3 regions of the Shinella yambaruensis genome follow, and region 1 is predicted to be linked to each of the others. Evidence: predicted binding sites of a transcription regulator. Region 1 holds the regulator's gene; each other region holds the start of a gene.
The links. Region 1 encodes PhoB, which activates phosphate uptake and scavenging genes when phosphate is short. Its sites were predicted from a motif close to TGTCATNNANCTGTCAT; they were not measured.

Region 1 (2,263 bases):
CGAGTCACACCCGACCAGCAAGTTGGGGAAAACTCCGAAATCGATTCGCCCGGATTCCGGCGACTCTTGTCACAGAGTCCACCGGTCTCTAGGTTGAAGACCAATTACTAGACTGCATGCGGCGGAACTAGTCACCAAAAGAGTTAGGGCGTTCAGGTTCCGGACCCGTCCGGAACACGACGAGGGATTCCCGCATCCTGGGCGCCGAGCGGAGACGAAAACATGAACTGGACAGACGAGCGCGTCGAGAAACTCAAGAAACTCTGGAGCGAGGGCTTGAGCGCGAGCCAGATCGCGGCGCAGCTCGGCGGCGTCAGCCGCAACGCAGTCATCGGCAAGGTGCACCGGCTGAACCTGCCCGGCCGCGCCAAGGCCGGCGGCACGCAGGCCGCGGCACGCCCGAAGCGCCCGGCCCCGGCGACGCCGCGCCCGTCGAATTTCACGGCCCGTCCGGTCACCACCCGTGCCGTCGCCCGGCCGGCCGGCAACACCATCCCCAAGGAAGAGATCGATTTCGAGACGCAGGCCGAGCAGCTCCCGGTTCCGGCCAACGGCAACAACGTGGTCGTGCCGATGTCGCGCCGGCTGGAGCTGACCCAGCTCACCGAACGCACCTGCAAATGGCCGATCGGCGACCCGCTCAACGACGACTTCCACTTCTGCGGCAACGAGTCCCCGGACAACTCGCCCTACTGCACCTACCACCAGCGCCTCGCCTACCAGCCCTCGGCCGAGCGCCGGCGGATGCGGTAACGTTTCCCACGGCAGGACATGCGATGCGGGCCCGAAAGGGTCCGTTTTCGTTTGCGGCGCAGGATAGCCCCTCATCCGCCGGCCCCGCACAAACGCAAACAGGCCCCTGAGGGCCCATTTCCGTCCTTGGGAGGAATCCCGTTCGCTCAGGCCTCCAGTGAATAGCCCGCGCCGCGCACGGTGCGGATGACGTCCTGCATGTTGGCGAAGTTGAGCGCCTTGCGCAGGCGCCCCACATGCACGTCGACGGTGCGTTCGTCGACATAGATGTCGTGGCCCCAGACGCCATCGAGAAGCTGCGAGCGCGAGAAGACGCGGCCGGGCGAGGTCATCAGGAATTCCAGGAGACGGAACTCCGTCGGGCCGAGGCGGACCTCGCGGGTGCGGCGGTGGACGCGGTGTGTCTCGCGGTCGAGCTCGATGTCGCCGCAACGCAGCACCGTCGAGACAACCTCGGGCTTGGCCCGGCGCAGCATCGCCCGCACGCGGGCGACGAGTTCCGGCGTCGAGAAGGGCTTGACCACATAGTCGTCCGCGCCGGTGGCAAGGCCGCGCACGCGCTCGCTCTCCTCGCCGCGCGCCGTCAGCATGATGATCGGCAGGCGCTCGGTTTCCGGACGCTGGCGCAGGCGCCGGCACAGTTCGATGCCGGAGACGCCGGGCAGCATCCAGTCGAGGATGAGGAGGTCCGGCATGCGCTCCTGCAAGCGCATCTCGGCCTCGTCACCGGAGAGGATCGTATCGACCTCGAAACCTTCCGCTTCCAGATTGTAACGCAGGAGGACGCTGAGAGCCTCCTCGTCTTCCACGACGGCAATTCTGGGCACCATGAAGCGAATCCTGCTCTCTTTACTCGGACGCGTCGGCGACGCCGGCCGCGACGACGGAGGTCGAGGTATCGTCCTTAGGACGCTCGCCCTCCGGCTGCGAGCCGGTCGCCATGTAGTAGATGGTTTCGGCGATGTTGGTCGCATGGTCGCCGATGCGCTCGATGTTCTTGGCGCAGAACAGGAGATGCGTGCAGGGCGTGATGTTGCGCGGGTCTTCCATCATGTAGGTGAGGAGCTCGCGGAACAACGAGGTATAGATCGCATCGATCTCGTCGTCGCGCTCGCGGATGGCCTTGGCCTTCTCGATCGAGCGGGTGGCGTAGACGTCGAGCACTTCCTTGAGCTGCATCAGCGCGAGCTCGGCGAGGTGCTCGAGGCCGCGGGCCAGCTTGCGCGGCATGCCGGAGCTCTGGACGGCGATGACGCGCTTGGCGGTGTTCTTGCCGAGGTCGCCGACGCGCTCCAGCTCGGCGGCGATGCGGATCGCCCCCATGATCTCGCGCAGGTCCGCCGCCATCGGCTGGCGCTTGGCGATGGTGACGATCGCCTTGTCGTTGATCTGGCGTTCGGCGGTGTCGAGGATGACGTCCTCGGAGATGACCTTCTGGGCCAGCGCGGCATCCGTCGTGACGAGCGCTCGGACGGAATCGGCCACCATCTGCTCGGCCGTGCCGCCCATT
Region 2 (2,263 bases), 1.1 Mb from region 1:
GCCGGTCAGCGACACGGCGACGGCGGGCGGGGCAAGCAGGCGATCGAGCGGATCGGCGGAGGCGGCGCCCGTCGCGGGCGGCACGTCTTCCGCCGTGATGCTGCCCGGCCAGATGAGGCCGTGGCCAAGCGCCAGCACGAGCATGGCGAAGAGCAGCGGCACGACCGCGACCGTGCTCGCCTCCGAAAGATAGAGCACCGCCCAGAGCGCCATGCCGGCATTGGCGAGCGCCGGCACGACCTGCCAGCGGCGGATGCGCGCGACGGCGAAGGTGGCAAGCCAGGCGACGGAGAGGAAGCCGAAGAGGCCCCAGGCGCTCGGCTCCTCGGTCGCGACCAGCGCGGGCGTCACCAGGGAGGCGAGGAGGCCGAGGCCGGCGAGCGCCTGCCCGTGCAGAAGCGACAGGCCGATCGTCGCGAAGGAAACGGCGGCGAGCAGCACGAAGGCGGTCAGCGGACCGAAATAGCCGTAGAATTCGTAGGAGACGTAGGTGACGGCAAAGAGCGTGATTGCGCCGGCGGCCGTCAGCACGCCGGGAATCATGGCGTTCTGGAAGGCGTTGGCGATGACCGGCAGGGTGCGGCGGCGCACGAACTCGCCGACCGCCATGAGCACGAGGCCGAAGACGGCGGCTAGCGACAGCCGCACGGCCGGGCTGAGCAGCCCCGCCTCGATGGAATACTTGACCATGAAGATGCCGCCGAGCGCCAGCGCGATGCCGCCCACCCAGACGGCCCAGCGCGCGCCGATGCGGCTTTCGAAGCTCTCCTTCGGCTTTGCCGCGGCTGCGGGAACGGCGGAGGCCGTCGCGACGGCTTCGTCCGCGCCCTCGCTTGCAACCACCGCTTCGGCCGGAACGGCAGGCCCGCCGCCGAAGATGGAGCGGCCCTTCCCGGCCTCGTCCGTCCCCGTTGCCTGCGCCGTGGCCCAGGGGCTTGCGAAATCGGCGGGCGCCGGTTCCTCCGCCGCCTCTTCGGGGGCGGCTTCGGCGGTTTCCGCGGCCGCCGTCCCCACCGGGGCCGTTACCCCTTCGGCCTTCAGCGCCTCGACCTCGCGCTTCAGCTGCATCACCTCTTCGCCGAGTTTCTGCGCGCTGTTTCGCGAAGCATTGAGGGTATAGAGCGCCAGGCCGATCGCGACCAGGGAGAGGATTTCGAGCATTGCGACTCCAACGCGGGCATTGTCCGGGCGCGGAGACTACCCGGTTTTTTCCAAAGACTAAACGGGGTTACGTTTGAGGCCGGCGTTCTCTTCGGGATTGTCGCATGGTTTTCATGCAAGGCGGGCAGAATGGTGCCTCTCCACGTCAGCCTGGGAGCCCGCCATGACCGAGACCCTTCGCAACGCCGCCGCCATGCATGCGGAACGGCACCCCCGGGGCGGCCTCGGCTATGCGCACGCCATCGTTCGCGGCCTCGGCAATCTTCTCGGCCGCCGCTCCGCGGCTGCCGGCCAGGCCCCGGAGAAGGCTCCGGCCTCCACGGCGGACCGTGCAGCTTCGCACCGGCGTGCCGCCGCTGCCGGCTGCCTCACGCCGTGGGGGACGCGGCTGATGGCGGAGGTCGATCTTCATGATGACGCCGCCGGCCCTTCCGGCGCCCCTGCCGGCTGGATCGTCGAGGTCGATCCGCAGGATCCGGACGCCGCCCCGAAGAGGCGGACCGCGCTCGGCCGTCTCGGGCATCGCGGCCTCTCCTGCCTCGTCAACGGGGATGGCCGCGTGGTCGTCTATTGCGGCGATGGCGGAGGTTCCGGGCACCTCTACAAATTCATCACGCACGGCACCTGGCAGCCTGGGGACCGCACCGCCGGCCGGGACCTCCTCGACGACGGCACGCTCTTCGTCGCGCATTTTGCCGCCGATGGCGAAGAGGACGGGATGCCCGTCGTGTTCGACGCGGCACCGCTGGTGATGGAGCACGGCACGCTGGCATGGATGCCGGTCGTTGCCGGGAAACGCCCGCTGACCGCCGCCTACGGCTATGCCGGCCCGGCCGGCGTGCGGACAGAAACGCGCCGCGCCGCCGCGCTCCTGCGCGCCACCCGCATGGACGGCATCACGGATGTGACGGCGGATCCTGAGGCCGGCACGGCCCGCCTCCGGCTGGCCGGCAGGCAGACGGACGCCCGCAGCCGGTTCAACCACGTCATCGAGATCACCGAGGCCGGCGGCGACGCCGCCGCGCTGCGCGCGCACTGGGAAGTGCTTTCGACCCGCAGCGGCCATTGACCCCTCGACGGCGGGGCCGAGGCCCGGGCACTG
Region 3 (2,263 bases), on a different replicon from region 1:
GGCAAAGCCGAGCTTCTTGCCCTTCAGGTCTTCGAGCTTGGTGATGCCGGAATCCTTGCGGGCAACCATGATCGAGTGGTAGCCGGTCGAGCCGTCGGTCTGGACGGTCGTCAGGATCGGCTCGACGGCGTCGGCCTTGGCGAGGTAGATCTTGGCAAAGCCGGACGCGCCGAGTTCGGCATAGTCGAGCGTGCCGCCGAGCAGGCCCTGGATGACGCCGTCATAGTCGGCGGCCGGGAAGAACGAGACCTTCTCGAAGCCGAGCTCGGCCTTCAGGTGATCGCCGAGGCACTGGTAGTTACGCAGGCGGTCGGCTTCGTTCTCGCCGCCGATGATGCCGACGCGGAATTCCTTGAGGTCTTCAGCCTGTACATGGCCGGCGAGCGCGATGAGCGCGACGGCGCCGAGAAGAGCTTTCTTCAGCATGGTCTTTCTCCTGTTTGACCGGCTTCGCCGGGCTCTTGAAAAATGATGGCCCTTCACGCGGGCCGATCGATCCCGGTCGGCTCAAAGGCCGGCCAGTGCCAGCGGTGTCGGGCCGGCGGATTCCTTGGTGTTGTCCTGGCGGGCCGGGTTACGGATCGCCGTGGAGGTGACGCTCTCGTCGATCGCTGCCCCATCGGCGCCCGTGCCGTAGATCGTGCGCACCGCCTCGGCGTCGAGGTCGCGCGCCGGACCGTCGAAGACGACGCGGCCATGCGCCATGCCGATGATGCGCTCGCAATAGGCGCGCGCCGTATCCAGCGTGTGCAGGTTGGTGATGACGGTGATGCCCTCGCGCTCGTTGATGTCGCGCAGCGCGTCCATAACGATCTTGGCGTTGAGCGGATCGAGCGAGGCGATAGGCTCGTCGGCGAGCAGCATCTTGGGGGCCTGCATCAGCGCCCTTGCGATCGCCACGCGCTGCTGCTGGCCGCCCGAAAGCGTGCCGGCCGGCTGGAGCGCGGTCTGCTCGATGCCGAGGCGCTCGAGCGCGGCGATCGCCATGATACGCTCCTCGCGGGTGAAGAGATTGAGGATGCTCAGGACGGCCGAACGGTGGTTGAGGCGGCCGAGCAGCACGTTGGTGAGCACGTCGAGGCGCGGCACGAGGTTGAACTGCTGGAAGATCATCGCACAGTCGCGCTGCCAGTTGCGCAATGCCGCGCCGCGCAGCGCGGAGACCTCGACGTCATTGAAGTGGATGGAGCCCTCGCTCGGATCGGCAAGGCGGTTGATCATGCGCAGCATGGTCGATTTGCCGGCGCCGGAGCGGCCGATGACGCCGACCATCTGGCCCTGCGGAATGTCGAAGGTCACATCGTCGACCGCAACGCGCTCGCCGAAGCGGCGGGTGACATTCTTCAGTCGAAACATGGTGGATCCCTTTTTTCCCGTGTCGGATCGAGGCCGGGCCAGGGGCCGGGTCTCGTCGTTTCCGGGACTGGCTCTAAACGCTGTTGATGAAGGGGCAATGTCAGTTTCATGTCGGAAAGATAACAGTCCACAGGCCTGGATTTCCGGCATCGGAAGGGCCTCCTCACCCACCGTGACGGGCGAGAAAGGCTTCTGCGTCAAGTTTGCGAAAGTCGTCGAGGGCGGTGCGCAGCCGGGCATGATCCCAGTCCCACCAGGCGAGTTTTTCCATGCGTTCCGCGACGCTTCGGGAGAAACGTTCGCGGATCGGTTTCGCCGCGACCCCGCCGACGATCATGTAGGGTTCGACGTCCTTCGTGACGACCGCGCCCGAGCCGATGACGGCGCCGTTGCCGATCGTGACACCCGGCAGGATGATCGATCCATGGCCGATCCACACGTCATGGCCGATGGTGACGCGATGCGCGCGCCGCCATTCGAAGAAATCGCTCTCGTGGTCCGCATCGGGCCAATAGTCGTTGGCCCGATAGGTGAAATGGTGCAGCGTCGCCCGCCACACCGGATGGTTCGTCGCGTTGATGCGCACCGAGGCGGCGATGTTGGCAAACTTGCCGATCGTCGCGCACCAGACCGAGCCATCCTCCATGATATAGGAATAGTCGCCGATCTCGGCCTCGCTGATGCGGCAACGCTCGGCGATCTCGGTGTAACGGCCGAGCATGCTGCCGGCGACGTTCGCCGTCGGGTGGACCAGCGGCGTTTCGGACAGCCTCGTCATGCCGCGGACTTTCGCGGCGAGAAGGCGGAGACGTCGACGATGCGGTCGGCGACCTTTTCGCGCACGTCCTCGTCGTGGAAGATGCCGAGAAGGGCCACGCCGGCGGCCTTCTTCTCCGCGATCATCTCG

Region 2: a site for PhoB is predicted at 1,260-1,276, ahead of WMC41_RS05980 (PhoX family protein). Genes of this name have one in related genera too.
Region 3: a site for PhoB is predicted at 1,454-1,470, ahead of phnC (phosphonate ABC transporter ATP-binding protein). Genes of this name have one in related genera too.

Annotation. Positions count from the first base shown of each region.
Region 1 covers NZ_CP150638.1:128,118-130,380, reverse strand. Annotated here, with positions in the region: gene WMC41_RS00695 (GcrA family cell cycle regulator) at 223-753, shown strand; gene phoB (phosphate regulon transcriptional regulator PhoB) at 900-1,583, opposite strand; gene phoU (phosphate signaling complex protein PhoU) at 1,603-2,263, opposite strand, start outside.
Region 2 covers NZ_CP150638.1:1,218,708-1,220,970, reverse strand. Annotated here, with positions in the region: gene WMC41_RS05985 (DUF2339 domain-containing protein) at 1-1,161, opposite strand, end outside; gene WMC41_RS05980 (PhoX family protein) at 1,325-2,230, shown strand.
Region 3 covers NZ_CP150639.1:634,590-636,852, reverse strand. Annotated here, with positions in the region: gene phnD (phosphonate ABC transporter substrate-binding protein) at 1-426, opposite strand, end outside; gene phnC (phosphonate ABC transporter ATP-binding protein) at 508-1,356, opposite strand; gene WMC41_RS25345 (DapH/DapD/GlmU-related protein) at 1,520-2,134, opposite strand; gene phnL (phosphonate C-P lyase system protein PhnL) at 2,131-2,263, opposite strand, start outside.